Regions from separate parts of the Levilactobacillus zymae genome, predicted to be linked through region 2. Evidence: predicted binding sites of a transcription regulator. Region 2 holds the regulator's gene; each other region holds the start of a gene.
The links. Region 2 encodes LexA, which represses DNA repair genes until DNA is damaged. Its sites were predicted from a motif close to CNAACANNTGTTNG; they were not measured.
Positions count from the first base shown of each region.

Region 1: a site for LexA is predicted at 6,614-6,627, ahead of parE (DNA topoisomerase IV subunit B). Genes of this name have one in related genera too.
Region 3: a site for LexA is predicted at 7,450-7,463, ahead of xerS (tyrosine recombinase XerS). Genes of this name have one in related genera too.

Region 1 is NZ_JAVLAS010000001.1:1,619,358-1,630,336, reverse strand. It holds gene topA (type I DNA topoisomerase) at 1-265, shown strand, start outside; gene RI501_RS07570 (ISL3 family transposase) at 351-1,634, opposite strand; gene xerC (tyrosine recombinase XerC) at 1,854-2,789, shown strand; gene hslV (HslVU peptidase proteolytic subunit) at 2,811-3,353, shown strand; gene hslU (ATP-dependent protease ATPase subunit HslU) at 3,371-4,786, shown strand; gene RI501_RS07550 (aldose 1-epimerase family protein) at 4,876-5,751, shown strand; gene plsY (glycerol-3-phosphate 1-O-acyltransferase PlsY) at 5,802-6,428, opposite strand; gene parE (DNA topoisomerase IV subunit B) at 6,688-8,658, shown strand; gene parC (DNA topoisomerase IV subunit A) at 8,679-10,979, shown strand, end outside.
Region 2 is NZ_JAVLAS010000001.1:1,410,955-1,421,933, forward strand. It holds gene gnd (phosphogluconate dehydrogenase (NAD(+)-dependent, decarboxylating)) at 1-58, shown strand, start outside; gene RI501_RS06445 (GNAT family N-acetyltransferase) at 178-720, shown strand; gene RI501_RS06450 (GNAT family N-acetyltransferase) at 723-1,238, opposite strand; gene RI501_RS06455 (MarR family winged helix-turn-helix transcriptional regulator) at 1,257-1,709, opposite strand; gene RI501_RS06460 (PspC domain-containing protein) at 1,826-2,011, opposite strand; gene RI501_RS06465 (histidine phosphatase family protein) at 2,036-2,698, opposite strand; gene RI501_RS06470 (PPK2 family polyphosphate kinase) at 2,870-3,736, shown strand; gene RI501_RS06475 (hydroxymethylglutaryl-CoA synthase) at 3,893-5,065, shown strand; gene RI501_RS06480 (nucleoside 2-deoxyribosyltransferase) at 5,216-5,656, shown strand; gene lexA (transcriptional repressor LexA) at 5,717-6,346, opposite strand; gene RI501_RS06490 (DUF896 domain-containing protein) at 6,533-6,781, shown strand; gene RI501_RS06495 (YneF family protein) at 6,880-7,110, shown strand; partial or broken gene RI501_RS06500 (ABC transporter ATP-binding protein) at 7,246-9,013, shown strand; gene RI501_RS06505 (ABC transporter ATP-binding protein) at 9,000-10,793, shown strand; gene RI501_RS06510 (lysophospholipid acyltransferase family protein) at 10,898-10,979, opposite strand, start outside.
Region 3 is NZ_JAVLAS010000001.1:1,576,038-1,587,016, forward strand. It holds gene RI501_RS07275 (nuclear transport factor 2 family protein) at 1-244, shown strand, start outside; gene RI501_RS07280 (MFS transporter) at 258-1,712, shown strand; gene RI501_RS07285 (nuclear transport factor 2 family protein) at 1,836-2,276, shown strand; gene RI501_RS07290 (NAD(P)H-binding protein) at 2,278-2,880, shown strand; gene RI501_RS07295 (aldo/keto reductase) at 2,898-3,752, shown strand; gene RI501_RS07300 (replication-associated recombination protein A) at 3,916-5,205, opposite strand; gene RI501_RS07305 (hypothetical protein) at 5,614-5,847, opposite strand; gene RI501_RS07310 (GNAT family N-acetyltransferase) at 5,860-6,351, opposite strand; gene xerS (tyrosine recombinase XerS) at 6,373-7,437, opposite strand; gene RI501_RS07320 (zinc-dependent alcohol dehydrogenase family protein) at 7,642-8,679, shown strand; gene RI501_RS07325 (NAD(P)H-binding protein) at 8,694-9,290, shown strand; partial or broken gene RI501_RS07330 (LysR family transcriptional regulator) at 9,549-10,430, shown strand; gene RI501_RS07335 (flavodoxin) at 10,470-10,937, shown strand.

The DNA of each region.
Region 1 (10,979 bases), 210 kb from region 2:
TTGCCGCAATACCAAGCCGATCGTCAAGGAAATCGGCGTGACCTGCCCGGTTTGTCACCAGGGCCAAGTCATCGAACGCAAGTCCAAGAAGAACCGGATTTTCTACGGTTGTTCGCGTTATCCGGATTGTGACTTTGTCTCCTGGGATAAGCCGGTCGGCCGGGATTGCCCGAAGGACGGGCACTACCTGGTCTTAAAGAAGATCCGCGGCGGCAGTCAGATTGTCTGCCCCAACGGCGACTACGAAGAAGCACCTCAGAAATAAATGCCAAAAACGTAAGCCCGCGGGGTTTACGTTTTGGCTCTTTGTCAAATCCTGTTGATAGATGAATTTGGGACACTGTTAGAAGTTATGCAACTTCTAACAGTGTCTTTTTGTTTGGTTTGGTTCTCATTTGTTGTAATTTAACTCTTGAAACTAAGTGGTGATAATTTCGGAAACCGAAGGCAGTTCTTTGAATTTGCTTAATCATTCTATTGATCCCTTCAATTGGACCATTAGAATACTTTGATTCACTGGCATTGAGGACTATTTCAAGATTCTTTTTAAATGTGGTTAAAACATCTTTCATTTGCGAGCTAAGCTTATCGTTGTTATATAAATATTGAACAAGACCATCTTTGTCGTGATTTTTAAGACATATCATAATGCCTTGCATGGCGTTATAAGTATTTAACAGTCTTTCATCAACATCTAGACCTAACTGAACTCTTTCGAGTTGAGTTACTTGTTTCCTAAGGTGTCGATCGAAAAATGTTTTTTTAATCTCAAGCTCATCGAAGTGTTTTAAATAAAGTTTCCAGGAGAATTTAAGCATCCGATATTCCTTGGATTGTTTCTTGTATTCTTTCATAATTTGAACGCGACTTTGGTTAAAAGATCTAGTCATCATCGCAACAATATGAAAACGATCGACAATTATTTTGGCATTTGGAAATACCAATCTGGCGATATCTTGATAGTAACTATTAAGGTCCAGAGAAACTGTCTTTACTTGCTTTCTAGCGGTGCTGTCAAACTTATTAAAGTAATCAATAATAGTTTGTTTAAAGCGATCCGGTAGGATCTGTTGAATTTCATGATCACCATCACCGTTAATACAAAGAAAGTGGAAATCGCCGCCAACACCACGAAATTCATCCATAGATAAGTGCTCAGGTAAAGAATGATAATTTCTCCGAAATAGATCATCATAGTTGTCTAAATAGCGACAAACGGTACTGGGAGAAACACTATTATCTAAAGCAATACTAGTCTGAGTACGATCATCCTGAAGATGCATGAATATTTTTTGTCTGGTAGCTTTGGAAATATTACAATACTTATTGACGAGGTCTGTTGTTGCCATTACCGAGTTTCCACAATTTTTACAGATTAATCGTTCTTTATGAAGTTCAAGATAGACGGGCTCACTAGCGTTGGCCGACGGATATGAAACGCGTGACACATAGTGTCCGTTATGACTAAAGTTTTCAAAACCACATTGAGGACACCTTGTATAAGTGGCTTTTACATTGGCAACATAGACTTTAGCAGGTTTTGATTTTATGAATTGATGCTTATAACTGAAAAAAATAACATTTGGGTCTTTAATACTGAGTGAAAATTTTATATTATTATCTATAGGGTTCATGGTTTCTCACATCCTTTGATGATGCTGTAGTGGGTGGATTTTTTTGTGTGTGGGGACCTGTGGGCCTCTTTTTTTTTCAAAAAAATCCTGTTAATAGATTACCACATTGGTAGTTCATCAACAGGAAAAAGTATAGAGCCTACGTTTTTTGTGGTTTAACGAGTTAGTTGTGTTTTCAGAAATCGTTTGCTAGCATTACAGGTGCGGGAGGGATGTCCAGTGCAAGACGAGATCAATAGATTTATGACCTACCTGCGCGGTGAACGGCAGTATTCGCCCGAAACCGTCAAGGCCTACCATGAAGACTTACACGAATTTTGTGAGTTTCTCGCGGCTAACGGCGGGACCAAGCCTTGGGGGCAGATCGACCAGCTTGATGTCGAGGTCTACCTGAGTCACCTGTACGACCAGCACTACGCGCGGACCACCGTTGCGCGGAAATTGTCCACGTTGCGGTCGTTATACCATTTCCTGTTGAGCAACGGGGAGGTCACCGACGACCCGTTCGCCTACGTACGGCTGAAAAAGCACCAGGATCACCTGCCGCGCTTCTTCTACGAACGGGAGATGACCGCGTTGTTCACGGCGGCAAGCGAAAACCCCAACGCCCAGTTGGCCACGCGCGATTCCGCGCTCCTCGAGGTGCTGTACGGCACGGGGATGCGGGTCAGCGAGTGCGTTAATCTGACGCTAAGTGCCGTGGACTTCGACAACCGCATGATGCTGGTCGAAGGGAAGGGCAACAAGGAACGCTACGTGCCGTTTGGCCACTACGCCAGCGACGCACTGCAACGGTATTTCCAAGTCGCCCGCACGCCACTAATGACCCAGTACCAGCAGGACCACGATTACGTGTTCGTGAACCACCGGGGCCAGCAATTGACCGCGGCCGGGGTCACCTACCTGCTCAACCAGATCATCAAGCGCAGTACCTTAACCACCGACATTCATCCCCACATGCTGCGGCACACGTTTGCCACGCACCTGTTAAATCGCGGGGCGGATCTGCGGTCGGTCCAGGAACTCCTGGGTCACAGCAGTCTATCGACCACCCAGATTTACACGCACGTCACACGCGAACATTTGCAGCGGGACTATCGTCAGTTCTTTCCGCGAGCGACCGAAGCTAAAGAGACTAAACCAAAACAACGTTAATGAGATAAGGAGACGGAGCATATGCCAGTAAAATTTGAAGCCACCACGATTTGTGCCGTGCGGCATAACGGGCACAACGCCATGGCCGGTGACGGACAAGTCACCATGGGAGAAAAAGTCATCATGAAGGGCACCGCCCACAAGATTCGGCGGATCTATAACGACAAGGTGGTCGTTGGGTTTGCCGGCAGTGTCGCCGACGCCTTCAACCTGGAAGAAAAGTTCGAAGGCCAACTCAACGAATACAGTGGCAACCTCCAACGGGCCGCGGTCGAACTCGCTAAGCAGTGGCGGTCGGACCAAGCTTTACAAAAGTTGGAAGCCTTACTGATCGTCATGGACAAGGACGAGATGTTACTGGTCTCCGGGTCCGGCGAAGTCATCGCCCCCGACGACGACATCTTAGCCATCGGGTCCGGCGGGAACTTCGCGCTGGCCGCGGCCACCGCGTTGCACCACCACGCGCCCGACATGACGGCCAAGGAAATCGCCGAAAGTGCCATTCACATTGCCGGTGGGATCGATATCTTCACCAACGAAAACGTCATTTCAGAAGAACTCTAAGAAACGAGGGATTGATTGTGGACGCCATTAATAAAACACCCAAAGAAATCGTTAGCTTACTCGACCAATACGTGATTGGCCAAGACGCCGCGAAAAAAGCCATCGCCATCGCCCTACGCAACCGCTACCGGCGGATGCAACTGGACCCGGCTATGCAAGAAGAAGTTTCGCCTAAAAACATGTTGATGATCGGACCGACCGGGGTCGGGAAAACCGAAATTGCCCGCCGGTTAGCTAAGATCGTCCACGCACCGTTCACCAAGGTCGAAGCCAGCAAGTTCACCGAGGTCGGCTACGTGGGTCGCGACGTCGAATCGATGGTCCGGGACCTGGTCGAGGTGGCCGTGTCCATGGAAAAGAAGGACCAATTCAAGAACGTCCGTGCCGACGCCGTTCAAGCTGCCAACAAGCGGTTGGTCAAGTTATTGGCCCCGGCGAAGAAGAAGGAAAACAAGAACAATAACGACTTCGCCAACATGATGAACATGTTCTCGCAGATGCAAAACGGCCAGACGCCAACCATGCCTAACCAGCAGGATGAAGAGGTCACCGACGATATCCGCAACGAACGGTTATCGCTGTCCGACCAGCTGAACAAGGGCTTACTGGAAAACCACATGGTCGAAATCGAGATGGACGACCCGCAACAGGCCAACGCTACCGATAACAACATGCTGGGCCAGATGGGCATCGATTTGAACGATACCTTAGGGTCCATCATGCCTAAGAAGCGCATCAAGCGCACGGTCACGGTCGCCGAAGCCCGCGAAATCCTGGTCGCCGAAGAATCCGAGAAGTTGGTCAACAACGCTGACATCAACCACGACGCCATCCAACGGGCCGAAAATACCGGGATCATCTTCTTAGACGAAATCGATAAGATCGCCAAGGGCAGCAGCCAAAACAGCGGTGACGTTTCCCGTGAAGGGGTTCAACGTGACATCTTACCGATCGTCGAAGGGACCCAGGTCAAGACCAAGTACGGCACGATCGACACGGACCACATCCTGTTCATCGCCGCCGGGGCCTTCGCCGAATCCAAGCCCAGCGATTTGATCGCCGAACTGCAGGGGCGCTTCCCAATTCGGGTGGAACTCAACGACCTCAGCAAGGAAGACTTCGTCAAGATCTTGACGGAACCCAACAACGCGCTGGTCAAGCAATACATTGCCTTGATCGGGACGGACAACGTCAAGGTGACCTTCACCATGGAAGCCATCGAACGGATCGCCGAACTGGCCTTTGAACTGAACCACGAGAACCAAAACATCGGGGCCCGGCGCTTACAGACCGTCCTCGAAAAGCTGTTGGAAGACCTGTTATACGAAGGACCGGACATGGGGACGGGCGACGTCACCATCACCGAAAACTACGTCAACGACAAGATTGGCGACATCGTTCAAAACAAGGACCTGTCCCGCTACATCTTGTAAACCGCTAAATTGCTAAACCGCTTTTTGCCAAGTCCCCGGTCGAATCAGGTCGGGGTTTTGGTCTACATAATTGTTGGGAGGAACTTACCATGTTAACCCTAAGCAATACCTATCTTACCGTTTTAATCGACCCGCAAGGCGCCGAACTCACCAGCGTCAAGGATAACGCCAGTCACCTTGAATACATGTGGCAGGCCAACCCCGTCTACTGGGGGCGGCACGCGCCCATCCTCTTTCCGATTGTTGGCCGGCTACAGGACAACCAGTACCGCGTTAACGACCAGACCTACCACATGACCCAACACGGCTTCGCTCGCGACAACGCCTTTCGGTTATGGTCACGAACCACCACGTCCGTGACGCTCCGCTACGCCAGTGACGACCAGTCGCGAGAAAAGTACCCGTTTGACTTTGCGTTGACCGTCAAGTACGAGCTAGTTGACCACCAGCTACGGGTCCACTTCACGGTCGATAACCCCAGTGACGCCGAGCTGCCATTCTCACTGGGCGCGCATCCCGGGTTTAACGTCCCGCTGGGGAACGTCTTTAACCGGTTCGAGGACTACCAGGTCACGGTGGCACCTAAAAAGGTCTACTCCCGCGTCCCGCTAGTCGGTCCGTACAGTGATACCGGCCATCCCGTGCCGTTGGACCTGACGCAGCCGTTAACCCTAGACCACGAGTTGTTTGCCCACGACGCGCAGGTCTTAAGTCTCGACAATCATGAGACCACGGTCATGTTAGGCACCCCGCGTGATGAACACGGCGTGGCCCTGACCGTCAAGGCACCGTACCTGGGCATCTGGTCACCGTACCCGAAGCAGGCCCCGTTCGTTTGTCTGGAACCCTGGTGGGGTCTCGCCGATGACGTGCACGCTACCGGCGAGTTGGCCACTAAGGTCGCCATCAATCACTTGGCCGCGCACCAGAGCTTCGAAGCTGGGTATCAGGTCACTTACTTTTAAACCAAAAAAAACGCCACCCGCGGGGGTGACGTTTTTTGGTCGTAATCAGTTTAGGATTTCGTCTGGCGTTGCTTGTAACCGCGGCCGAAGGGGACCATCGATTCGGTGCCCTGCCGGATGCGTTGAATGTTACTGCGGTGCCGGTAGAAGACAAAGATGGTCAAGATCACCGCGATGCCCGTTAAATAAATATCGTGGAAAAAAAGTGAGATGATCATGATCAGGGTAAAGGCGATCATACTGGCCAGACTGACCATGCTGGTCCAGTAAATCAGGCTGACCCACAGTCCCGCGGCGATGACAAACATCAACGGGTTGTAGGCCAGGAGCATCCCCGCCGAGGTCGCCACGGCCTTGCCACCCTTAAAGTGATTAAAGATTGACACCGTATGGCCGAGAATGGCGAACAACCCGAAGAGTAACGGGGTGGCCGTCCCCAGAAAGGTGGTGACGTGGCCCCAGGTGGGCAGCAGCGTCGCGACGGTCCCCTTAGCGATGTCCAGAATCATGACGGCCGACCCGGCGTAGGGCCCCAACACCCGGTAGGTATTGGTGGTTCCGATGTTGCCGGAGCCGGCCTGACGAATATCAGTTTTAAAGAAAGCCTTACCAACCCACACCCCGTTGGGAATTGCGCCCAGCAGATAGGCTAGTACTAGTAAGCTCACGAGTTTCACAGTGCATTCCTCCGCTCTTATGCGTGGCATCGGGCCATTGGCCGCGACGTCGATTAAGCTGATTTATATTTTAGCATGTTTTATCTCGAACGCCAATAATCTAAGAGTTGCTAGGCAGTTCAGCGGTCGCTGTGGTATGATAATGTGGTTATGGCTACTCCCGGCGGGGCTTTGACCCCTTTCATTGAACATACGTTCGTGTTGCGGTAAACTGGGAGTACGCTAAAAAAGAGTTTGGAAATGAAAGGGAGATTTACGTATGGCGAAAGCAAAACCAAAATATGACGACTCCTCCATTCAAGTCTTGGAGGGGTTGGAAGCTGTTCGTAAACGTCCGGGTATGTACATCGGTTCAACCGACAGTCGGGGCCTGCACCATTTGGTCTACGAAATTGTCGATAATGCCGTGGATGAAGCCTTGGCCGGTTACGGGAAAGAAATCAACGTGACTATCCATGCCGACAATAGCATCACGGTCGTGGATCATGGTCGGGGGATGCCCGTGGGGATGCACGCCTCCGGGATTCCGACCCCTGAAGTCATCTTAACGGTCCTGCACGCGGGAGGGAAGTTTGGCCAGGGCGGCTATAAGACCTCCGGTGGTTTGCACGGGGTTGGCGCCTCCGTGGTCAACGCCTTGTCGAGTGCCCTAACCGTCACCATTGTGCGGGACGGCGTGCGTTACCAAGAAAAATTTGTCGACGGGGGCCATCCCCAAGGTACGCTCAATAAATTAGGCAATACGCGGGCCCATAACGGGACGACTTTGACCTTTAAACCCGATAGCAAGATCTTCACCACCACGGTCTACAACTTTGGGACCTTGGCGGAACGGTTGCGCGAATCGGCCTTCCTGTTAAAGGGCGTCAAGATCACCCTGACCGACGAACGGGCCGGCCAGGAACGCGAAGAAGCCTACCACTTCGAAGACGGCATCAAGGAATTCGTCAGTTACCTCAACGAAGATAAGGATACGTTAGGCGACGTCCTGTATTTTGATGGTAAAAAAGACGGCATCGAAGTCGAGGTCGCCGCGCAATACAACGACGGCTACACGGAAAACCTGTTATCGTTCGTCAACAACGTTCGCACCAAGGACGGCGGAACCCACGAAGCGGGGATGCGCAGTGGCTGGACCAAGGCCTTTAACGAATACGCCCGCAAAGTGGGCATCTTAAAGGATCGCGATAAGAACCTGGAAGGCTCCGACTTAAGAGAAGGGCTGTCCGCCGTTATCTCCCTACGGATTCCCGAAAACCTCTTACAATTTGAGGGGCAGACCAAGGAAAAGCTGGGCACGCCGGAAGCGCGAACCGTCGTGGACGGGGTCGTGGCCGAACAGCTAACCTATTTCTTAATGGAAAACGGCGACTTCGGGAAAATGTTGATCTGCAAGGCCACGCAGGCCCGCCAAGCCAGAGAAGCCGCCCGCAAGGCCAGAGACGAAAGCCGCAACGGTAAGAAGCATAAGCGGCACGAACGGTTATTATCCGGGAAATTGACCCCCGCGCAGTCCAAGAACGCAGCCAAGAACGAACTGTTCTTAGTCGAAGGGGATTCCGCCGGGGGCTCGGCCAAGCAAGGCCGTAACCGGAAGTTCCAGGCCATCCTACCGTTACGGGGGAAGGTCTTAAACACCGAAAAGGCCAAGTTACCAGACATCATGAAGAACGAAGAAATCAGCACCATGATCTACACCATTGGGGCCGGGGTCGGCGCGGACTTTGACATCGACGCCGCCAACTACGACAAGATCATCATCATGACCGATGCCGATGACGACGGGGCCCACATTCAGATCCTGTTACTGACCTTCTTTTACAAGTACATGCGCCCGATGATCGACGCCGGCCGGGTCTACATCGCCCTGCCACCGCTGTACCGGATCCAACGGACGGGGAAGAAAGCCACAATCGACTACGCCTGGACCAACGACGAGCTGGTCGCTAAAACCAAGAAGATCGCCAATCACGGTTACCACCTGCAGCGGTTCAAGGGGCTGGGGGAAATGGATGCCGAACAGCTGTGGGAAACCACCATGGATCCCGATAACCGGACCTTGATTCGCGTGCAAATTGACGATGCGGCCTTAGCCGAACGGCGGGTTACCACGTTAATGGGCGACAAGGTCGAACCACGGCGCAAGTGGATCGAAAATAACGTCCAATTTACCTTAGAAGACGACGACCAGGATTTCTTAACGGGCGCCGAAACTAAGGGTCAATCCTAGGGTGAAAGGAGCAATCAGTCGTGAGTGAAGGACAAAAGATTCAAGAACTAACGTTGGAAGAGGTCATGGGTGACCGCTTCGGTCGCTACTCCAAATCCATCATTCAAGAGCGGGCTTTACCGGATATTCGTGACGGGTTAAAGCCCGTTCAGCGTCGCATCCTGTTCGCCATGAATAAGGATGGGAACACCTACGATAAGGGGTTCCGTAAGTCGGCTAAGTCCGTCGGAAACGTCATGGGGAATTTTCACCCCCACGGGGACAGCTCGATCTACGAGGCCCTGACGCGCATGAGTCAGGACTGGAAGGTCCGCGAACCCTTAGTGGAAATGCACGGGAACAACGGCTCGATGGACGGGGACCCGGCGGCCGCAATGCGGTACACCGAAGCCCGTCTCAGTAAGCTATCGGGAGAAATGTTACGCGATATCGATAAGGATACCGTCGACATGGTCTTAAACTTTGACGATACGGAATACGAACCGACCGTCTTACCGGCCCGCTTTCCCAACCTGTTGGTCAATGGCTCGACCGGGATCTCGGCCGGCTATGCCACGGAGATTCCGCCGCACAACCTAGGTGAAACCATCGACGCGTGCGTCTACCTGTTGAGTCACCCCAAGGCCACACTGGCCGATTTGATGGAATTCGTGAAGGGTCCCGATTTTCCGACCGGCGGCATCATTCAGGGGAAAGATGGCATCGTCAAGGCCTACGAGACCGGCCGCGGCCGCATCGTGGTCCGCTCCAAGACGGCCATTGAACCACTCCGGGGGAACAAGAGTCAAATCACCGTCACCGAGATCCCTTACGAGGTCAACAAGGCCCAATTGGTCAAGAAAATTGACGAAATTCGCCTGGGTAAAAAGGTCGAAGGCTTGGCCGAAGTCCGGGACGAGACCGACCGCGACGGGTTACGGATCGCCATCGAGCTCAAACGCGACGCCGACGCCCAAGGAATCTTGAACTACCTGTTTAAGAACACCGAGTTGCAGGTGACCTACAACTTCAACATGGTGGCCATCAACCACCAACGCCCCGAGCACGTGGGCCTCAAGGCCATTCTATCCGCCTACCTGGAGCATCAGCAACACGTGATCACCCGGCGGACCAAGTACGACTTACAGAAGGCCTTGGACCGGCAACAGATCGTCAGTGGGTTGATCAAGGCGTTATCGATCCTCGATCAGGTCATCAAGACCATTCGGGCGTCGAAGAACCGTAAGGACGCCCGCGATAACCTGGCGGCGGCCTACGACTTTACCGAAAAGCAGGCCGACGCTATCGTGGCCCTACAATTGTACCGGTTGACCAACACCGACGTGACCCAGTTAGAAGCTGAAGCGGCGAAGCTCGCCGCGGCGATTGAAACCGATCACAAAATTTTGGCCGATCCTAAGACCCTAAATGCCGTGTTGCGTAAAGAGTTAAAGGCCGTGGCCAAGGAATACCGGAATCCGCGCAGGACCACCATCGAAGACCAGATTGAAGACTTGAAGATCAAAACGGAAGTCACGGTCGCCGACGAAGAGGTCATCGTCATGGTCAGCCATGACGGTTACCTGAAACGCTCCAGCATCCGGTCGTACACGGCCTCGGATGCGGCCGAAAACGGCTTAAAGGATGAGGATTACCCGATCTTCATGGAACAGCTCAGTACCCTCGATCACCTGATGATGTTTACCAATCAGGGGAACTTAATCTACCGACCGGTTCACGAGATTGCCGACGTGAAGTGGAAGGAAACCGGGGAACACATCAGTCAAGCCATTGGCCTGGCACCCGACGAGGAAATCGTGGGCACCTTTGCCTTCAAGAGTCTTAAAGAGACCGGGCACTTTTTAATCGCTACCAGTGACGGGTACATCAAGCAGACTGCCTTTGACGCGCTCACGCCGGGACGGACCTACAAGAAGCGCGCCGCGGTCTACGAGAAGCTGAAGCACCCAGACGCGCGGGTTGTGGCGGTCACCTACCTGGCCGATCCCGATGATCAACGCGGCATCCTGCTAGTTTCCAAGAACGGCTACGCCTTGCGTTACGCCATCGACGAAGTCTCGGTCAACGGCGCCCGGACCACCGGGGTACGGGCCATGGACTTACGCAACGACGATGAGGTGGTCAACTTAGCGCTGGTCACCGACAACGATACCATCGCCTTAGTCACCCAACGAGGGGCCTTTAAGCGCCTGGCAATGAAGGAATTATCCGTTACCAGCCGAGCGCGCCGCGGGGTCTTGATTCTCCGGGAGTTAAAACGCGAACCACACCGTGTGGTCGACTTCCTCACGATTCCGAGTGGCAATCCCGCCCTGGAAATC
Region 2 (10,979 bases):
GAAGGTCGTTTCCGCCCTGCGGAATGGCTTCGGTGGTCACGCGGTCGACAAGGCCTAACGCACCCACCTTTTAACTTAACTTAATATGATTAAAAACGCGCTTAACGGTTAACTGACCGTTGGGCGCGTTTTCGTGTGGTATGCTGAGAGGCGTTAAAAGTAGAGGAGATGGCAACGATGTTAACTTATCAGGTTACCCCAGAATTAGCTTTGGCGGTTCCGCGGCCCGCCAAGGATGCAGCCGCCTTATTTGCCCTGATTGAGCAGGACCGCGCCGCCCTAGTTCGGTACCTGCCGTGGGTGGCGACGACCCGCACAGTGGCCGATGAACAAGCCTTTTTACGGCTGGTCAATCAGCATTTGGGACAGGGCACTTCTTTGAACTTGGTGGTGTGGTTACCCCAGCAAATCGTGGGCATGATCAGCTGTAACCGGTTTGATCCCACAAACCAAAGTGCCGATATTGGGTACTGGTTGGGGGCACCCTTTCGGGGACAAGGGCTCATGACCCAGGCAGCGCGGGGAATGTGCGATTTGGCGTTTCGGGATTACGACCTAAACAAACTTACTATTCGAGCGGCCGTGGATAATTTGGCCAGTAATGCCGTCGCTCGGCGCGCTGGCTTTCAACCCGAGGGGCGGTTGCGGCAAAACGAACGCTTAGCCGACGGGTATCATGACGAGTACCAGTACGGGTTGTTGCGGGAAGAGTGGCGTTAAGATTAAAGGGTTTTGGCGTAAATCAAGTCGGTCTGGGGGTCACTGCCCAGCGTAAAGGTGTGTTGACCGATTTGCCGAAAGCCTTGCTTGTGGTAGAAACCCTGCGCGTTAAGGTTATGTTCCCAGACGCCGAGCCAAATTTGGGTTTTATGCTGCTGATGGGCTTGGTCGAGAGCAACTTGAAAGAGCCGCTTCCCGAGGCCTTGGTGTTGAAAGGCCGTCCGGAGATAGATCCGTTCGATTTCCAAGTCGTTGGGACCCATGGCCTCCGTCTGGGCGGTACCGGTGTTTAACTTTAAGTAGCCGGCCACGGCTTGGTCCTTCAAAATAAAAAAGAATTGCGAGGCGGGATTTTCCAATTCCTGAGTCAGTTGAGCCGATGAGTAGGCGGTGTCCAGGTAGGCTGCTAAATCGGCCGGGGTGTTTTGGTCCCCAAATGTCGCGGTGAAGGTTTCACGGCTGACGGCCTGGAGCGCGGATAAATCATCGCGGGTGCAAGGTTTAAGTTGAATAGTCATTAAAAAACTCCTTTATCATTAATAGTGGCGGGTTTGGCCTCGTTGAACGGCTTCCCAGTCGGTAGCCACGTTCAGCCGGGCGCGTTGCAATAAGTGGCCCAATTGAGCCTGTTCGGTCGGATTAAGGCCTTGAAGGGCCACCTGAGTGGAATAGGCGTTTTCGGCTATGACCCGAGCATAGATGGGCTGGGCTTGGGGGGTCGGAAATAGATGACGAATCTTACGGTTGGTGGCATCGGGACGTTTTTCAACGAGTCCTTGCGCCACCAATTTTTGCACGGCCCGGATGACCGTTGACCGTTCCACCATGATCAGCTTACCCAGATCCTCCTGGATGATGCCGGGGTGTTCGCAGATGCGTACTAGGTACAGATACTGGCCCTTGGTTAACTGGTATTGCTTGAATTCAACGTTGCTAATTGAGTCTAACGCGCGAGCAATCATGCCAATCTCGCGTAAAACGTCAGGCATCGGACGCACTTCCTTTCGGGAACGGACCTAGTGTAACATAATTTTGATGCAAATACATCAAAATGTCTATAAAAAAATACCGCCCAGTGATCTGAGCGGCGATGTAAGGCGGTCAGCTAGGCTGGATCGCCCATGATCATCCAGAGAATGAGGTAGGCAATTAGGCCCGGAAAGGCGGGCGTGATTGCCAGTAAGACGAAAATGATTCGTGCTAACGTGGGGTTCCAGCCCCAATGTTCGGCCAACCCGCCGATAACGCCAGCGATGACGCGGTTATTGAGGGAACGGTGAATATTTTTCATAGTGGCGCACTCCTTTAAGCGAAATTAAGATTGGAAATCAACTTTATTGAAGAAATCGACGTGGATGTTGTCGTCCGTAATTTCTAGCTTGGTGATGCTACCGTTGATGGTGGCCACCCCCAGATCGAGATCGGGGGCGTAGCGGTCAACGATGGACCGAATCGTCATGCCGTGAGACACGACTAAGACCTCGTCGCCGTCTTTAGAGTTGGCGCGGAGCTTGTCAAAGCCACGGTCTAGACGCTTCCAAAACATGTCGTTATTTTCCGCTTCGCCGTACAGGTCCGCTTGGTGAATCAGGTCGCGAGCTTTTTCCAACCCGTAAGTGCCCAGCACCGCAGACTCAGAGGTTAGCTTGACTTGGGCGCCGACGAATTGCCACATCTGATTGAGATCGTTGCCTTCAAAGTAACCATGGCACTGTTCCCGAAACTCGGGGTACTGGTAGCTAACAATGTTCATGTTGGCCGGGTTTTGCCGCAGCGCGATGCGCGCCGTTTCGATGGCGCGCCCGGAGTCACTACTGTACGCGGCAACGAAGGGGATGTTTTTTAACTGTTCCCCGGCCCGTTGCGCGTCGGCACGCCCCTTAGCAGTTAGGGGGGAGTCAATCCACCCCTGAACCTTGTTGTAGTGGTTCAGCATGGTTTGTCCGTGACGCACAAAATAAGCAGTAATTTTTTTCATAATTGAGACTCCTCTTCATCGACATAGGTACAAGTTAAGTATAGCAACTCACCTAACAGAACGCTAAGGTTTTGGCGGCCAAAATCCTGACGTAAGACGTTTTACGAAGACAAAATAACCGCTTTAGGGGGTAAACATGTTATGGTAAACCTAAAGCTAGGAGATGAGCGTATGGACTTAACACCATATCGGTATGACGGTAAACAAAGTATGGATCTCACGCAGTGGCCGACGCAGGAAATCGCGGCGAATGCAGACCAGATTCGTGAAAGCGATCTGATCATGCTACAAAAGCTGCAGCGACGATTATTTGCGCAAAAGGAAAACGGGGTGGTGGTCATCTTACAGGGAATGGACACCGCCGGTAAAGACGGCCTCATTCGGCACGTTTTCAGTGGCTTAAATCCGTCGGGGACGCGCGTGGAAAGTTTTAAACGACCCACGTCGGTAGATTTGCAACACGACTTTTTGTGGCGCATCAACCAGGCGTTACCGGCTCGCGGGGAGATCGCCATCTTTAACCGCTCCCAGTACGAAGACGTTCTGATTAGCCGGGTTCACCCGGAGATCCTAGTGGGGCAACATTTACCCGACGTTCACGCGACCACCGATGTGACCGACAAATTCTTTAAGCGGCGGTACCACGACCTGCGCCACTACGAACAATACTTACGGCATCAGGGAATTGTCACCTACAAGTTCTTTTTACACCTGTCTTACGATGAACAAACGACGCGACTGGCCAAACGGTTGGCGTTACCCGAAAAGAACTGGAAGTTCGATCCTAGTGATCTTAAGGAACGACGCTATTGGGATGCTTATCAGGCAGCCTATACCCAGATGCTGACCCATACGGCCACTGAGAAGAATCCTTGGTACATGATTCCAGCCGACAATAAGCCCACGGCACGGTTACTGGTTGCGACGATTTTAGCGAATAATCTCGCCGAACTGGATCCACGGTACCCTGAGGTCACACCTGCGCAACACCAGAAACTTCAAGAAGTCTTGAAGAAACTGGAAGCGGGAAAACTCTAGAGAAATTGTAGCTTACAAAAAGCGTTTTGACTGGGAAATCACGAATTGATTAACCCGTAGATTGTTGGTGATAATAACGGGAAAGCTTGCCGAGAATCCCCGAAAAATGGTAAGGTTAATGCCAGTAATTTATGGCTTTCAAGGAGGATAAGCAACATGACCGTAACGGTGGGAATTGATCGAATGGGGTTCTACACTCCCAAATTGTATTTAGACATGACGGCGTTGGCCCTGGCACGGGGAGTAGATCCTGCTAAGTACCACGTTGGTATCGGTCAGGATAAACAGGCGGTGATTCCACCGACTCAAGATGTGGTGACGATGGCGGCTAACGCAGCGACACAGATTTTAACGCCGGCGGACTTAAGCGACATCAACATGGTCTTGTTCGGAACCGAGTCGGGCATCGATAATTCTAAGGCTACGGCGGTCTATTTGGCTCATTTGCTGGGGTTGTCAGCTGACACCCGAGCCGTTGAGATTAAGCAGGCCTGTTACGGCGCCACGGCCGGTCTACAGTTGGCGGCCGACTACGTGCGCGTGCGGCCGACGGCGAAGGTTTTGGTGATTGGAGCTGACGTGGCGCGTTACGGTCTCCGAACGGCCGGCGAGGTGACCCAGGGTGGCGGGGCCGTCGCGATGTTGGTAACGGCGAATCCACAGATTTTAGCACTCGATCCCATTAGCACTTACCACACGGCCGACGTGATGGATTTTTGGCGACCGTTGGACCGGACTGAAGCCTTAGTGGACGGGAAATATTCGACCAACGTGTACTTGGACTTTTTCAAGGAGACTTGGGCGGCTTATCAGCAACAAACGGGACGGACCATTGCCGACTTTGCGGCAATGGTGTTCCACTTGCCATTTACCAAGATGGGCCGTAAGGGTCTGCGGCAGGTCTTGCCGGAAGCGACTCCCGCGCATCAGCAGGAACTCACGGCGGCCTTTGAGGCTAGTCAGCTGGATAACCGTAACGTGGGGAACCTGTATACCGGGTCACTATATCTTAGTTTACTATCACTGTTACGACACGGTGCGTTGCAATCCGGTGAGCGGATTGGTTGTTTTAGTTACGGTTCGGGAGCCGAAGGTGAATTCTACAGCGGCACGCTTCAGCCACACTATCAAGTGGGCTTTGATGATGACGCACTGACCTCGTTACTCGCCGATCGGCAAGCCGTCAGCGTAGCGGAGTACGAAGCTATTTTTCAACAACAGCTACCTAATAACGGACGGGATGTGCAATTACCCGTGGGGGCAGATACCGCGACCTTTTATTTGGCAGGACGGCAGCATCAGCAGCGCCAGTATCGCCGACGGTCGTGAGATTGTTACGAATTTAAAGGATAACCGCCATCTGGAGGCCTCTTTATAATATACTTAATATTAAATTACGGACAATTAAGAAAAATATATCGCTAAAAGTTAACTTTTTCGCTATAATGGACCTACCAAAGAGAAAACGAGGAGATTAACGTGACGAATATCTATTTAGCAGGACCTTTTTTTGATGACGAGCAATTAGAACGAATCGGTCGGGCCGAAAAGGCGTTGGCCGCCAACCCACAGGTCAACCGGGTCTTCAGTCCCCGACTAAACGAGGTGCGAGACTTTGAGATGGGGACGCCGACGTGGTGTGCTAAGACGTTTAAGATGGACACTGATCAGATCGATGCCGCTGACGTTGTCGTGGCCCTAGCGGATTATGTGGATGATCAGGTCGATTCGGGGGCTGCCTTTGAGATTGGGTATGCTTATCATAGTCATACCCCGGTGGTTTTGGTGCACGAGAAGGATAACATCGTTAACCTGATGTTGGCCGAAAGCTTACAAGCCTACTTGACCCAAGCAGACGCGTTAGCGACCTACGACTTTGCCACGTTACCGGCGAACCGGTACGAAGGCGAAGTCATCTAACGACCAAGCAAAAAGCGTTTCTCACCAATTTGGCGAGAAACGCTTTTTTTAGAAAGTAATTTAATGGACGTCGTCACGGAAGAGGCCCACAACTTTACCTAAAATGGCGACTTGATTGAGAATAATCGGTGCCATGGTGTCATTTTCCGGTTGAAGTCGGTAATGATCGGCTTCCTTAAAGAATCGCTTGCACGTGGCTTCGTTGTCCTCGGTCATGGCAATCACAATGTCTCCGTTGTCGGCAGTTTGCTGGCGCCGCACGATGACCTGGTCACCGTTTAAAATCCCGATGTTGATCATACTTTCACCCCGAATGGTCAGCATGAAAAGCTGATCTTCACTGCTCTCAAATTCTGGGGGCACCGGGAAGTAATCGGTCGCCTCTTGGACGGCTAAAATGGGTTCGCCGGCCGTGACGGTTCCCAAGACGGGAATCTGGGTCTGCTGTTCGTGAACACCTAGTTCTTCTAAACCAGCTGCCGTGACCTCCAGAGCCCGGGGCTTAGTGGGGTCCTTAGTCAGGAGCCCCTTCTTTTCCAGACGGGCGATGTGGCCGTGAACCGTCGATGTTGACGACAGTGAAACGGCTTCGCCAATTTCTCGAACAGTTGGCGGGTAGCCTTTCTCATTAACTCGTTCCCAGATGAACCGGAGAACGGCAAGTTGTTTACTCTCAGATGCTTTTGTCATAGTGTTGCCACCTCGTTCGTCATTCGTAGTATAGTTTAACCCAATTCTAGCATAGGTAGCGAACGTTTTCAAACAGATGTTCGGGTTAATCGGTTGAATTCTGAAATTAACCCTGATATGATAGGGTGTGTTTTGAATCAACTCAATCACTAATTATCAAAATTACCGAAGGAGTGTGGGGCGCTAATGGCAGAAACCACGATGGATACATTACTCGTGCGCATTAATGAACTGGCGCATAAGGCCAAGAAAACGGAATTAACGGCTGCCGAAAAAGCCGAACGGGCTGATTTACGGCAGCAATACCTGAAGCTTTTTCGCGAAAGCTTCAAAAGCCAGGTCGAAATGATGCAGGTTTACGATAAAAATGGTAAAGAGGTCACGCCCGAAAAGGTTCGCCAGGTCCAACGGGACAAAGGATTACGTGACGATTAGGGTAGTGGGGTGAGTCTTTTTGGAGATTCACTCTTTTATTTTGGGTTAAGTTTGTGTAAAATTGTCTAATGAATGCTTTTGTAAGGGAGGGAAACGTCTTGTCAACTGGAATTTGGATCCTTATCGTGATCGTCGTCGGAATTGCCTGTGCCGTCGGGGGCTTTTTCGGTGCTCGCAAATACATGGAAAACTACCTGAGAGACAATCCGCCTATTAATGAAGATCAATTACGAGCCATGATGTTACAGATGGGGCAAAAGCCATCGCAACGAAAGCTTCATCAAATGATGAATGCCATGCAACAACAATCCCGTAATACTAAGAAATAGCTTCGTTAATGGAAGACTCGTCGCCAGCGGTTGGTGACGAGTTTTTTTGATTGCTTTTTTAGCGGAGTTCGCTAGAATAGTTAAGTCTGCTATAATTAGTTTCTAATCGTATTTTAATTTAAGGAGGGATGCTGGGTGAGTATCTTTAAAAAATTAGCGTGGTACTTTCGCCTTGAGTGGCGACGTTACTTGGTCGGAGTCATCGGGCTATTATTAACGGCCATCATTGCTATCGTACCGCCCCGAATTATCGGGAATATGGTCGACAGTATCCACGGACGGACGATGACCGGGTCACTATTAGCGTTTGATCTAGCGTTGGTGACCGGCGCGGCGGTGGCCCAGTATGTGACGCGCTACATGTGGCGTAATGCCATCTGGGGTGGTGCGGCACGGTTGGAACAGCTTTTAAGGGATCGATTGTTCCAACACTTTATGCGTATGGACCGCACCTTCTATCAGCGTTACCGAACGGGAGACTTGATGGCTCACGCCACTAACGACCTGGAAGCCGTGCAACGGGTGGCTGGCGGGGGAATCCTCCAATTTGCCGACGCCATCATTACTGGGGGAACCACGTTGATTGCCATGATGGCCTTGATTAACTGGCGGTTGACGTTACTAGCAATCATTCCGTTTCCGTTTTTGGCGGGAGTGTCTTGGTTTTTGGGGCAAAAAATTCACCGGGCGTTTGGTAAGTCCCAGGCAGCCTTTTCGCGATTGAACAACAAGGCTCAGGAAAGCATTAGTGGTATCAAGGTGATTAAGGCGTTAGGCCAGGACCAAGAAGACATTGCCGACTACAATCGACAGATTGCGCAAACCATTCAGATCAACCGGCACGTCAACCACTTAGATTCGTTGTTCGATCCGGGGATTACCCTGATTATTTCCATCTCGTACGTGGCCACCATCGTGCTCGGGGGAACCTTTGTCATGCAAGGGACCATCACCATCGGTAATCTGGTCTCCTTTATCAGTTATCTGGCCATGATGGTCTGGCCGATGTTTGCCGTGGGGATGTTATTTAATACCATGGAACGGGGCAACGCCAGCTATGACCGGGTCATGGAACTATTGAACCAGCAAAGTAAGGTCATTGACAAAACGGATGGGTTAACGACGCGGCCGCAGGGGGCCCTGAACTACCACGTGACGCAGTTCAACTATCCCGACGACGAACAGACCAGTCTACACGATATCAACTTTGACCTCGCAGCCGGCCACACCCTGGGTATCGTGGGCCGGGTAGGTGCTGGTAAGTCGTCCATCATGAAATTAATTTTGCGCGAATTTGACGATTATCAAGGTGAAATTAGGTTTGGGGGGCACCCCATCAAGGATTATGCGCTAGACAGTTATCTGCCGGCTATCGGCTACGTGCCGCAGGAAAGCTTCCTATTCTCGGATAGCATTCTGGAAAACATTCGGTTTGCCCGGCCCCAGGCAACGGAAGCCCAAGTGGTCGCTGCGGCGAAAAAGAGTGATCTGGCCCACCAAATCGCCCAACTGCCGGCCGGTTATGCCACCCAGGTTGGTGAAGACGGCATCTCGCTGTCCGGGGGCCAACGTCAGCGGTTAGCGATTGCCCGGGCGTTATTGATCAATCCGGAACTCCTGATCTTAGACGATGCGTTGTCCGCGGTCGACGCGGAGACCGAAACCGAAATTCTCACGAACCTGCGCCAAGAACGGGCCAACAAGACCACAATCATCGCGGCGCATCGGTTAAGTTCGGTGATGAACGCCGACGAAATTATCGTGATGGATCACGGTCAGATCATCGAACGGGGGGGGGGACCATGCCAGCTTAATGGCCACCCACGGTTGGTATTACCAGATGTTTACGCAACAACAATTAGAAACCCGCGTCAAGGGAGGCGAGACGAATGGCCACGAATAAAACGACGGAATCGGTGTGGGCGCACAGCATGTCCACCAAGGAACAGCTGACGGTGATTAAACGGTTGATCAAGTTCGCTGCGCCTTACAAATGGTTCTTTATCGGGTCGATTCTCTTTTCGGCGCTGATCAGCGGAATTAACGTGTTCTTGCCGTGGCTGCTCCAATTGTATATGGATCATTACCTGCGCCGCGGTTCGGCCACGTTAGGTATCATGTGGCTGTTCGCTGGGCTTTACCTGTTCGGGATGGTGGTCAAGGCGTTGACCCAGTATTGGCAGAACTACACCAGTACCATGGGCGCCGAGTACATGCTAGAAGGTGTGCGGCGGCACCTGTTTGCCGATTTGCACGGTAAGGGGATGCGCTACTTTGACCAGACCCCCGGGGGCTCGATTCTGTCCCGGTTGATGAACGATACCATGACCTTCTCGAACTTTTGGGCGCTATTTAACACGCTGATTTTTGCCGTGTTTGCGGTGATTACTTCAGTCGTTGCCATGGCACTGACCGACTGGACGGTCGCGTTAGCCACATTGCTGCTGGTGCCATTCCTGCTCTTTGTAATTTGGTACTATCAGAAGTTTAGTTCGCGGGTCTACCGGCGGATGCGGGAACGCTTGAGTGAGCTCAACACGAAGCTTAGCGAAGCGATTACCGGCATCAGCGTAATTCAGGAATTTCGGCAAGAAAAGCGAATGGCAACGCGGTTTGAAAAGACCAATGAAGCGTACTACGGCACGCGGCGGGCCATGATTCGAACCAATTCGTTACTCCTCAGTCCCATGATTAACCTGCTCTACGCGTTAGGGACGGTGATTGTGCTGGGACTATTCGGCTTACGCGGTATGCACGAGGTTGTGGCGGCCGGGGTCGTGTACGCCTTTATCACCTACCTGAATAACTTTTATAGCCCGATGAGTCAGATGATGGATAGTCTGAGCGACTTTCAAAACGGGATGGTCGCCGGTTCGCGGGTCTTGAAGATTCTTGACGACCGAACCTTGGCGCCGCAACAACACCCCGTGGCTGGGGCTCAGATTACTCAGGGAAAGGTCGAATTTCGGCACGTGACGTTTGGTTACGACCCTAAGCACCCGGTCTTAAAGGACGTGTCCTTCGTGGCCGAACCCGGGCAAACCGTGGCGTTGGTCGGGGAAACCGGGTCGGGAAAAACCTCGACGATTAACGTTTTAATGCGCTTCTACGAATTCCAGAGTGGTCAAGTTCTGATTGATGGGCGTGACATTCGGGAGTATCCGGCCGCAGAATTACGGGCTAAACTGGGACTGGTCCTTCAGGAACCGCAACTCTTCTACGGGGACATTCAGAGTAACATCCGGATGTTTAATCCCGCGATTACCGACCAGCAGGTTCACCGGGCGGCCCAGTTCGTGCAGGCCGATGAGTTTATCGATCGGTTACCTCAGGGCTACGCGACACCCGTCTTGGAACGCGGGACCGAATATTCGGCCGGTCAGCGCCAATTGATCACCTTCGCGCGGACCGTGGTGACCGATCCCAAGATTTTGATCTTAGACGAAGCGACGGCCAACGTCGACACCCAAACGGAAACCATGATCCAGACTGGGTTGTCCCGCTTACGGGCCAATCGCACCACGGTAGCCATCGCGCACCGATTGTCCACGATTCAAAACGCCGACTTGATCCTGGTCTTGCATCAAGGCCACATTGTCGAACGCGGAACCAATGATGAACTGATGCGTCAACGGGGTTATTACTACGAGATGATCCAACTGCAAAATGCAGCGCACGCTTAACCTCTGAATTGCACCGAGTGAACTGTCGAGGTGCGGTTTAACGGTGCTGATCAGAACGTAAAAAAACGCGTCTGGGAGTTTTCCCAGGCGCGTTTCGGGTTTCACTACTTTTTTTCCAGTTTCTTTTCAGCCTTTTCCTCAGTTTGTTCAAGTTTTTGGGCTTTAGCGGCTTGTTTTTCGCCCGTG
Region 3 (10,979 bases), 170 kb from region 2:
ACAAGTTCAAAGTAAGACGGAGTGGTTACGCCAGATTCGGTTAGGCCGAATGCATTATTTTAGCAGTCGGGAGGTTTTGTTTCAGGCTACTGTGACGGGTGATCAGGCTCAGGTCATTGTGCGTAACGAACTAGATGCCCGCATTTACGGGTTCCGCAACACTTGGCCGTTACAATCGCAAGTCAAGTTAGCTAAAGGACCACACGGCTGGCAAATTATTGAAGCTCACGCCTCGATGTATTAATTAAGGAGGAAACATGACAAAAAGAAGAATGGCTATCGCGACCATCGCGCTACTCATTGCGAACTTTATGGGGGGCTTAGACGCCACCATCGTTAATACGGCTTTACCGGCCATTACCAGCGACCTTAACGGAATTCGACTCATTGGTTGGATCAGCTCTATTTTTTTACTGGGAACGGCGGTGACCACGGTCTTATGGGGCCGCGTCGGTGAAGCGATTGGCAACAAACGAACTTTTCAGATTTCAGTGATTCTTTTTATTGTTAGTTCGTTGGTCGGCGGCTTGTCCACCAGCATGCTGATGTTAATCGTCGCCCGAGCCTTCATGGGAATTGGTGCCGGGGGAATGGTCTCGATTCCGTTCATCATTTACGCCGATCTGTACGCCAACCCAGCTGAACGGGCCCGTGCTTTAGGATGGGTGACCGCATTTTACACCTTATCGACCGTTGTGGGACCACTAATCGGGGGATGGTTGGTCGATACGCTCTCGTGGCACTGGGTCTTTTTCATTAACCTACCCATCGGGATTATTTCATTACTCCTTTTACAATTTTCCTACCGTGAAGGGAATCGTGCGGCCACACAAAACCGCTTCGATTATTTAGGTTCCGGCCTGTTGATTGCGACTCTGGTCGTCTTGTTATTCGCCAGTGACTCAATTGCGACCAATATCGGTCAAACACTAGTGTTGGTCATCATCGGTTTAGTGCTCATGGGCGTCTTCTATCACATCGAAAAACATCAAACCCACGCCTTAGTGCCCGTTGAACTACTAAAAAACTGGCAGATTCAATCCCAGAACGTCATCATGTTCTTAATTAACGGCTTTTTCATCGGGTACAGTGTTTACGCGCCAATGTGGGCGCAAGGGCTCTTAGGAACCAACGCGACTTACGGGGGGCTGACTCAAATTGCCGGGTCCGTGCTACTGCTTATTGGAACGCGCTACACGGCGCACCTGATGGAGAAGCTTCCTTACAAACGCATCGTCATGCTAGGCAGTCTTAGCGTTTTATTGTCAGCAGTCGCCATGACACTGGCGACCCAATCCGCTCCTTATTGGTGGTTGTTGGTTAGTGGGGGCTTTAACGGCCTGGGAATGGGGCTGGCCTTTATCCCCATGCAGGTGTCGTTACAAGACGGTGTACGGCAAGACTTAATTAGCGTCTCAACCACATTCGGCTTACTTTTTAGAACCTTGGGCCAGACGTTTATGTCCGCCATTTTTGGGGCAGTTTTGAGTCTAAGCACGGCTAGTCAGGTCGGAGGTCGGCTCACCACGCGGATGATGAACCAATTGACCGACGCTAGCTCAGCTCGTCATTTACCTCAAACCCTGTTACCCCAATTACGGACCATTTTATTCAACGGTTTGCATCTGATTATGGGGATTGGCTTGGTCCTCGTCATTTTAGCCATTTTCATCAACCTCACCCGGAAAGAACCCGCCAAACAACCCCGGTAAAACAATAAGCGTCGTTTCCATCAAAAGCGGGGCATAAGTCCCGGTATCAAAATCATTGACCATTTTTTCAGAACTCAATTCACGAGATAATGACATTGTCATCAAGAAGGGAAGTTACAAATTATGAATACTCAAGAAATCGCAGATCGGTTAGCTTTGAAGGAACTTGTTGATTTATTTTCTAATTACTCGGACACCAAGGAAAATGACAAGCAGGTTCAGCTGTTCACCCCGAACGGTCGCGTTAATATCATCAATGATGGTGAGGTCACGTTTACACTAGACGGACGGGAGGCCATTCTAAACGCCTTTAGTTCTTCCATGGATGACTATTCCGCTGTCTTTCACATGAGTGGTCAACAAACCGTTAGTTTTAAAGACGCTACCCATGCGGATGGTATTGCCTACAATTACGTAACTCTGGTTAAGACCAACGACCAAGGACAAGCGGTCACCACTAACGAAGGCGTGCGCTATCAAGACCAGTACGAAAAGATTGATGGTCAGTGGTACATTGCCGAACGTAATTCCAACTTTATCTGGCATACGGAGGAGGTTCACTAACATGCAAAATGGATTAATTATTGGGGCGACCGGTTCAATCGGCCGGGCCGTGCGAAAAATGATGTTGGCACAAACCGACGTCCATTTAACCCTCTATTCCCGGCGGGCCAATCGACTCAAGCTGGACGCTAAGCGAGAAACAGCAGTCGCCGGCAGTGTTTTAGATGATGACCAGCTAGATCAGACCATTTCCGGCCAGGACTTCGTCTTTGTGGCACTGAGTGGTGATATGGCCAACTTTGCCACACATATCGTGGCGTCCATGGAACGGGTCAACGTCCACCGACTGATTTTCATCACCACCATGGGCATTTACCAAGAAATTCCGGCGTGGTTGGGCGACTCACCGGAGCCATACCACAATCCCATTTTGAAGTCTTTCCGGCAAGCGGCTGACCGGATCGAACAGTCGTCCTTAAACTACACCATCATCCGTCCCGGCTGGTACACTAACGGTCCCATCAATTACGAAATTACGCAAAAGGGAGAACCCTTTGGCGGCCACGATGTTTCGCGTCAGAGCATCGCGGATTACGTGATTCGTTTAATCAACGACTCAACGCTAGACAACCAAGCTAGCGTCGGCATCAATACACCAGAATAGAAGAGGAGATACAATCAATGAAAAATGAACTCACGTTAAACAATGGTCTCAAAATGCCCTTACTGGGATTTGGCGTCTTCCAAATTCCCGACTTCGAAGACTGCAAACAGGCCGTTTTAACGGCCCTACAACAAGGTTATCGCCTGATTGACACGGCTGCCGCGTACGGTAACGAACGTGCAGTGGGCGCCGCCATTCGCGAAAGTGGCATCCCGCGTGATAAGATTTTTGTGACAACTAAGTTATGGATTCAAGATGCCGGTGAAGAAGCTACTAAGGCCGCTATTCAGGCGTCCTTGGATCGCTTGGGGCTGGATTATCTGGACCTCTACTTGATTCATCAACCATTGGGCGACGTTTATGGCTCATGGCGGGCCATGGAAGCAGCCTACCACGATGGCCGCCTGAAGGCCTTAGGGGTTGCCAACTTTGAAAATGATCGGGTGCAAGACCTGATGATGCACAACGAGATTAAGCCCGCTGTTGATCAGATTGAACTCCATCCATTTTATCAGCAACCGCAACGGGTTCAATGGCTTCTGGACCACGATATTGTTCCAGAAGCTTGGGGACCGTTTGCCGAGGGGCAACGGGGCGTCTTCACTAATCCCGAAATTCAAGCTATCGCGACGGCTCACGGTAAAACTAACGGTCAGGTCATTTTAAAATGGCTGAATCAACGTCAGATTGTCGTAATTCCTAAGTCCGTGCACACTGCGCGGATTCAGGAAAACGCTCAAATCAACGACTTCGAACTGACCGCAACTGAGATGCACCGCATGGCCGCGTTGGACGAAAAGCAAAGTTTATTCGGTAATGCCCATGATCCAGAAGCAGTTAAACAACTGGGAAGTTTCAAGTTCAATTATTAGGTAGATTAGTCGGTTACCCCACTTCTACTCACTAAAAAATACCTCTTAACGTTTATTGATTGGTTAGTAACCATTAAATAAATGCAAAGAGGTATTTTGTGATTAAATTTTCGTTTAGTCAACCGTCACTAACCTGGTAACTCACGACCAATTCACCCAACTATCAGGATTTCGGAGAGTTGTTCCGGTTTTGATCTCGATAATCCTTACCATAGATAAATTTGTGAAGCTTGAAGTACTGTGCGCCCAGTTTCCGTTCGTTCTGATTATCCTTGGGGTGGTAGTATTGCCGACCTTCGAGACCCTGGGGCATGTAGTTTTGCTGGGCAATCTGGTGCGGTTGCTGAAACGGACTGTCGATCAAGCCGCCGCCCGTGATTTCTTCCGAATGTTTATAATGCATGTCGCGCAGGCCGCGGGGCATCGGGTGCAGGTTCGGGTGCTCGGTATCTTGGTCCAGCTGCGCCCAGGTCTCATCAAACGACCCGGACTTGGGCGAGATACACATCAGCATCGTGGCAAACATTAGCGGATACTTGGCCTTGGGCATGCCCACCTTTTCGGCTTGGTTGGCAGCGACCACGATTTGCGTGACCTGTTGCGGGTTGGCCAGGCCAATATAGGTGTAGGGAATCTCCCGTAAACGGCGGACCACTGAGGGCAGGTCATCGTTTTTGAGGAGGACCGCCAAGTAGTACAGGGCGGCGTCGGTATCCGAGCCGGCCATCGAGTCCGAGTAGGCGGCCAGGTAGTCGTAATGTTTCGTCGCCTTGCGGTCGTAACTGAAATGCTGTTGCCGGGCAAAATGCTGAACGGCCGCCACGGTGAGCTTGGTGCCGTCGATGGCGTGCAGGGTCTCCAGGATGTTTAAGGCTACCCGGAGATCTCCATCGGCCGCGGTGGCAATCAGGTCGAGGGCGGACGCTTCGACCTGGTCGTCATCCCACTGGTAAACCGTGGTGACGGCCCGTTGTAAGGTGGTCTTAATGGCCGCCTCGTCGAGTGGTTGAAATTCGAAAATTTGGCAGCGGGAGCGAATGGCCGGAACGATGGACATGATGGGGTTCTCGGTCGTGGACCCAATCAGCATCACGTGACCGTTTTCCAGGTGGGGCAAAAGAAAGTCCTGCAGCGTCTTAGTCATGCGGTGAATTTCGTCGATCAGCAAGACGAACGACTGATGGGGGTATCCGGCGATGGCGTCCGTGAGCTTGGCCTTATTTTCGGTCGAGGCGTTAAACGCGACGAACGGATACTTGTTGTGAGCGGCAATGAGCCGGGCCAAGCTGGTTTTACCGGTTCCCGGGGGACCCCAGAGAATTAGCGGAATGTTCACGTGTTGGTCAATGATTTGGCGCAGGGGCTGCCCGGGGTCTAAGAGAGCGGGTTGTCCCACCATCTGATCCAATGATTGGGGTCGCAGCTGATCGGCGAGAGGGGTGTTAAAGGCCAATTGAAGGCTCCTTTCTGGTTGTCTTAACCGTAAGTTATAGGATTAGCATAGCACGAACCGCCAGTCTTGATTTGATTTTGGCTCGCTTGGGCAGGGGAAAATGAAGGGTTAAGCTGGCGCCATGGAAATAACCATTAAAGTGGGGTAGTCAGACGACTAACGTTAAATTTGATGATTTTTTGAAACAGAAATTACAGGCCTCTGAGATTAAAGCGGGGTTTGAAAAAACAAAATGGGCAACTCGTTCGAGCCGTTGCGGCCAGACAAACTAAGCAGCAGAAGGCGGCCGATAAAGCGGTATCTCCACAATTGCCCCGTCGCTCAAACTAAGTTGGCATGCTGGCACTAAATAGATAAAAGATCGCCTGAAATCAGCATTCAGGCGATCTTTTTATTTTGTACCCGCGGTTACCCTAACCCTAAGCACTGGCGAATATCGTTACTAGAAACCGTTTCACCGCGACTCGCTTTCAGGTTAGCCATGGCATCGCGGCAATCCGTATCGTCCGCCGTTCGGGCCAAAATGGCCGTCCGCAGATACGTAGGCACCGTAACACCGTGAAAATCAGCCATGGTTTTAATCTGCCGGTATTGATTATTGGTGAATTCCAGCGAAACATCTTTGGTCTTAGGCATCTTCATCACGTTTCTTCCCTATGACGGTTCAACCAAATAAGCCAAACTATAGTCGTCAACGTAGTGGCCGTTCAAATAAAACGCGTCTCTGGCCCGTCCCTCAACTTGAAAGCCTTGTTGTGCGTAGAACTGGCGAGCGGCCAGATTGGTGGCCAAAACGTTTAATTCGATGCGATGAATCCCTTGCCGGCGCGCTTCGGTTTTCAAAGCGGTCATTAACTGGCTACCGACGCCCTGATGTTGGGCGGTTTGGGCCACGCCAATCCCGATATTCCAGGTACGGTGCATTGACGGGTAGGGCGACTGGGGGTTCCACGAAATCATCCCCAGAACCTGAGTGCCCCGCACGGCGACCAATTGACTGCCCGCGGGGTAATGTTGCCGATAAGCCGCCAGACTTTTAAGGCGGATGGGCCCGGGACTGTTGGTCGTATTCCAAATGGTTTGGTCGATAGCAAACAGTTGGGGTAAATCTTGTGGTTTGGAATACCGAATTTCAATCGTTGGCATGTCACTGGGCTCCTTTGGGGGTTACAGTTTCTTCAACCCATCCCGCTGCTCCTCATCGATCATGTGGGTGTACAGCCCGGTCGCACTGGTCGAATTTTGCCCCAGCTGGGTGGCCACGAGTTGCTCGTTTTTAGTGGCCAGGTAGAGCTTCGAAGCCAGCGTGTGCCGCAGCTTATGCGGCGTGATGCGGACCTTGAAGGCCGCCGAGTACTTGGCGACCATCTTTTCGATGGTGTTGGCCTGCATGCGTGATGCCTGACCGCGGTAGATGGTCAAAAATAACGCCCGGTCCCCGGGCGCCGCGTGATACAGGGCGGCGCGTTGGTCCACGTAGGCCTGAATGTAGGGCATGGTCCAGGGGGCGATCGGCACCGTATCGCGTTGGCCGCCCTTACGAATCACGCCAATCGTGCTGGTCTTCAAGTTTAAATGCCGCAGGTCCGCGTTGGCGGCTTCCGAGACCCGCAGACCACTCCCCAGTAAGAGGGCGTTGATGGCTAAATCGCGGACCTTGTCGCGCCGAAAGTAGCGTTTTTGCGTTGGGGTCAGTTGCGCTTCGTATTTCTCGTCGATGAAGGCCAGGTAGTCGTGGTCGGTATTACCCAGCATCAGCTTGGTCTTGAGGTTGGCCGCCCGAGTGGCGTAGGTCTCGTTGGTCCGCACCAGGGCGATCTTATGCATCACGTTGCGGTCGAAGTAGGCCTCGCCGTGCTCGTCTTCCGTATCTTCGGTCAGGTACTTGAACAGCGACGACAGGGCGTTTAACGACCGGTTGATGGTCGGGTGTGACCGACTCCCCGGGGCGCCGTTGGCCTTGGTCTGGTTCAACAGGGCGGACTTGTATAACTCCACGGTTTCCTTTTTCAAATGAGCCAGGACGTCGAGTTGGATGTCGGCCGGTTGTTTGGCCGGCGTCAGGCCTTCTTGAATCAGCCAGGTGAAGAAGCGGCGAAACTCCGTGAGGTACTGGTACAGTGTGGCCGGTGACAGGGGAATCGTGGCCTTGGCCTGGTAGTACTCTTGCACGAACCAGGGCGCGGTGGCCAGTTCTTCATCGATCAATTTTAAGTAGTGTTGTTTTTCCATGAACCGGGCCTCCAAACGTTTGTTCTAATGGCTTTATGATACCAAGAAACCGGCGGGGATGACAACCAAAGGTTCTGGAAGCTTGTGGGCAACCTTCCATAAGTAAAACTAATGAATGACTAGTTTATTTGGAATTGGTGGCTGAGCGTTGAGCGGGTAAACTAGGATCTATCAATTAAGTCTAACAATGAAGGAGATTTTAAAATGAAAGCAGCAACGTTTATGGCCCCCGGCAAAATGGTCGTCAAGGATTATGCCAAACCCGAAATTCAAAAACCCACGGATGCCGTCATCAAAATTGTAAGAGCCTGTGTTTGCGGTTCCGATTTATGGTGGTACCGCGGCATTTCCCAACGTGAAGCCGGTTCAACCACCGGGCACGAGGCCATTGGGGTCGTCGATGCCGTGGGGACGGACGTCAAGGACGTACAAGTCGGCGACTTCGTGATTGCCCCCTTCACCCACGGTTGTGGTCATTGTGCCGCTTGCCTAGCGGGTTTTGACGGCGATTGCTTGAACCAAGAATCGGGGGGCAACGGGGGCTACCAAGGCGAATACCTGCGTTTCACCAACGCCAACTGGGCACTCGTCAAGATTCCCGGCCAACCCGCCGATTACTCCGACGAAATGTTAAACAACCTTTTAACTCTCGCAGATGTGATGGCGACCGGTTACCACGCCGCGGCCAGCGCCGAAGTGAAAAAAGATGACACCGTTGTCGTACTAGGTGATGGGGCCGTGGGCCTATGTGGCGTGATTGCGGCGAAGTTATTGGGCGCCAAGCGCATTATTGCGATGAGCCGCCACGCCGACCGCCAAGCCTTAGCCAAGGAATTTGGGGCCACGGACATTATCGCCGAACGCGGGGACGAAGCCGTGGCCAAGGTGATGGCCTTGACCGGTGCTGGTGCCGACGCGGTCCTCGAATGTGTCGGAACGGAGCAATCCATTGACACCGCTGTTAAGGTTGGCCGTCCCGGAGCCGTTGTCGGGCGCGTGGGGGTCCCCAAAAAGTCAGAAATGAATACCAACAACTTGTTCTGGAAGAACATTGGGCTGCGAGGCGGCATTGCGTCCGTGACGTCCGACGACCGGAAGATTTTATTAGATGCCGTCCTTAAGGGCGATATTCATCCCGGCAAGGTCTTCACGCAGCGTTTCACCCTGGACCAAGTTCAAGCGGCCTATGAAGCCATGGACCACCGACAGGCGATCAAGTCGTTGTTAGTCGTCAGCGACTAAAAGGAGCTATCCTGATGAAAAATGTCTTGATTATTGGGGCCACGGGAACCATTGGGAGCGCCGTGCGTCAAACTCTTTTGAACGAAACGGATGACCAGTTGACCCTGTTTGCCAGAAGCACCGGCCGGCTCCAACCCAGTGACCGGGAAACGGTGATCGCCGGGGATGCGACCAACGATGCCGACTTAGACCGGGCGCTGGCCAACCAAGAGGCCGTCTTTGTCGCTCTGAGCGGCCCGTTAGGTCAATTTGCCCGTAAGATTGTGGCGGCGATGGACCGTAACCAGGTCTCACGCTTGCTGTTTATCACGTCAATGGGCATCTATAACGAAATTCCCGCTTCCGTTGGCAGTAACGGGAACCTGAATCATAATGGTGTCTTACGCCCGTACCGGGAAGCCGCTGACGTGGTGGAAACCTCGGACTTGACCTACACCGTGATTCGGCCGGGCTGGTTCACCAGCGGTCCCGTTAATTATGAAGTCACGCGCAAGGGCGACCCCTTTGGCGGGCATGACGTGTCGATCAGCTCCATTGCCGACTTTGTTAAACGAGCCATCGCAGATGATGGCTACTACGCCCACGACAGTGTGGGATTGAATACGAAATAGCCCGTAACGACCCACATTAGTTGAGTTTAATGCTGCTCCTAACAATGTAGGCCTAAAACACCAAAAGCTGAGAAAGGTTCGGGAAACCGTGCCTTTTTCGTTCCTAAGAAGGACTGTAAACCCGCTAATGTCCAAAGAGGTTATGCTGAGGATGGGTTACGGCCGCTAGCTGCTCACTGGGCGTTCTCTAAGTAGCTAAAAAACGCAACCCGTTAAAAGGTTGCTATAATTAAGAAAAACCAACTTGAGGTGTAGCCCATGTTCCAACAGATGCAGTACTTTATCGCCATCGTTAAAAATCATAGTTTTACTCAGGCGGCCGTCGACTGTCATATTTCCCAATCCGCCATTTCCCAGCAAATGAAGGAATTGGAAAACCACCTGGGTGTTCAGCTGTTGACGCGGCAGGGGCGGAGCTTTGCGGTCACGGCGGCGGGGCAGTACTTCTACACGCATAGTCAAGTCATCTTGGCCGACGTGGACCAACTGGTGAACCAAACCGTTAAAATTGCCCAGCCAGACACCGTTAACTTGCGCATTGGTTATCTGCGGAGTTTTGGCGCCACCGAATTTCTTCAAACGGTAGCACAGTTTACCCAAGCCTTCCCGCAGGTCAAGGTCACCATCACGAGTGGCACCCACGAGGACCTCTACGAGTTATTAAGAACCGGTCAAATCGACTTGAATTTTGCCGACCAACGCCGGGCACTGTCTAACGAGTACCAAAATGAATTTTTGACGGACAGCGACTTCATGGTGGCGGTCAATCAGGGTCTCCCCGTCACGACTGACCAAATCGAAAGCGCCGACCTGGCTGACTTACCCTGCATCCTGCTTGGTGCCAACCCGCAACCAGCACCGTCGGAAGAGGCGTATTACCGAGAAATCTTGGGTGTCCAGAGCGACTTTGTTTCGGCCCAGACCTACGATGAGGCCCAAATGTTGATTGCGGCCAACCAGGGCTACTTGGTCATTAACCGCCGGACGCAAGCCCAGCTGGATCACGCCATCGTTAAGCTGATTCCGTTAGTTAAGGGCGGGCGTCCATTACGGCAGAATTATTACGCCTACTAGAAGGCCGACAATTCGGGGTACTATATCGAGAGCTTTGCGGAAATGTTGAAACGGAATTTTGTATAAGTTGACTTTTAATTAATTCTCAATGGAAAGATGATATGTATGACTAATAAAACACTAATTATGTACTACTCCTGGTCTGGCACGACTAAACGCACGGCCCAGGCTATTGCGAACGCCGTGGCTGCGGACGTCGTTGAACTAACAGTCCCCAGTCAGACCTTCCCAAGCGATATGTTTGCGACTTCGGATATTGCCAAGGACCAGCTCCGCACGGGAGCGTTGCCGCCGTTAACCAACACATTACCCGATTTTAAGCCATACGCCACGATTCTGATTGGCGGTCCCGTTTGGAGTGCGATGGTCGCCACGCCGGTGCGACACCTACTGACGGATTTAGCCACGTACACGGGCACCGTCGCGCCGTTCTACACCGACGCGGGGACCGCTGGCCAATATGAACAGGACTTTGCCAGTCTGGTGAACCAGGCGACCGTGAAACCCGGACTCGAGTTCCACGGGCAGTCCGCAGATCAGCTAGCCGCTTGGGTCCGCACCGTTACGGGGTAGGCGGCTGGGCTAACGCGGTTCATGGAATGCCGAAAATCCGTT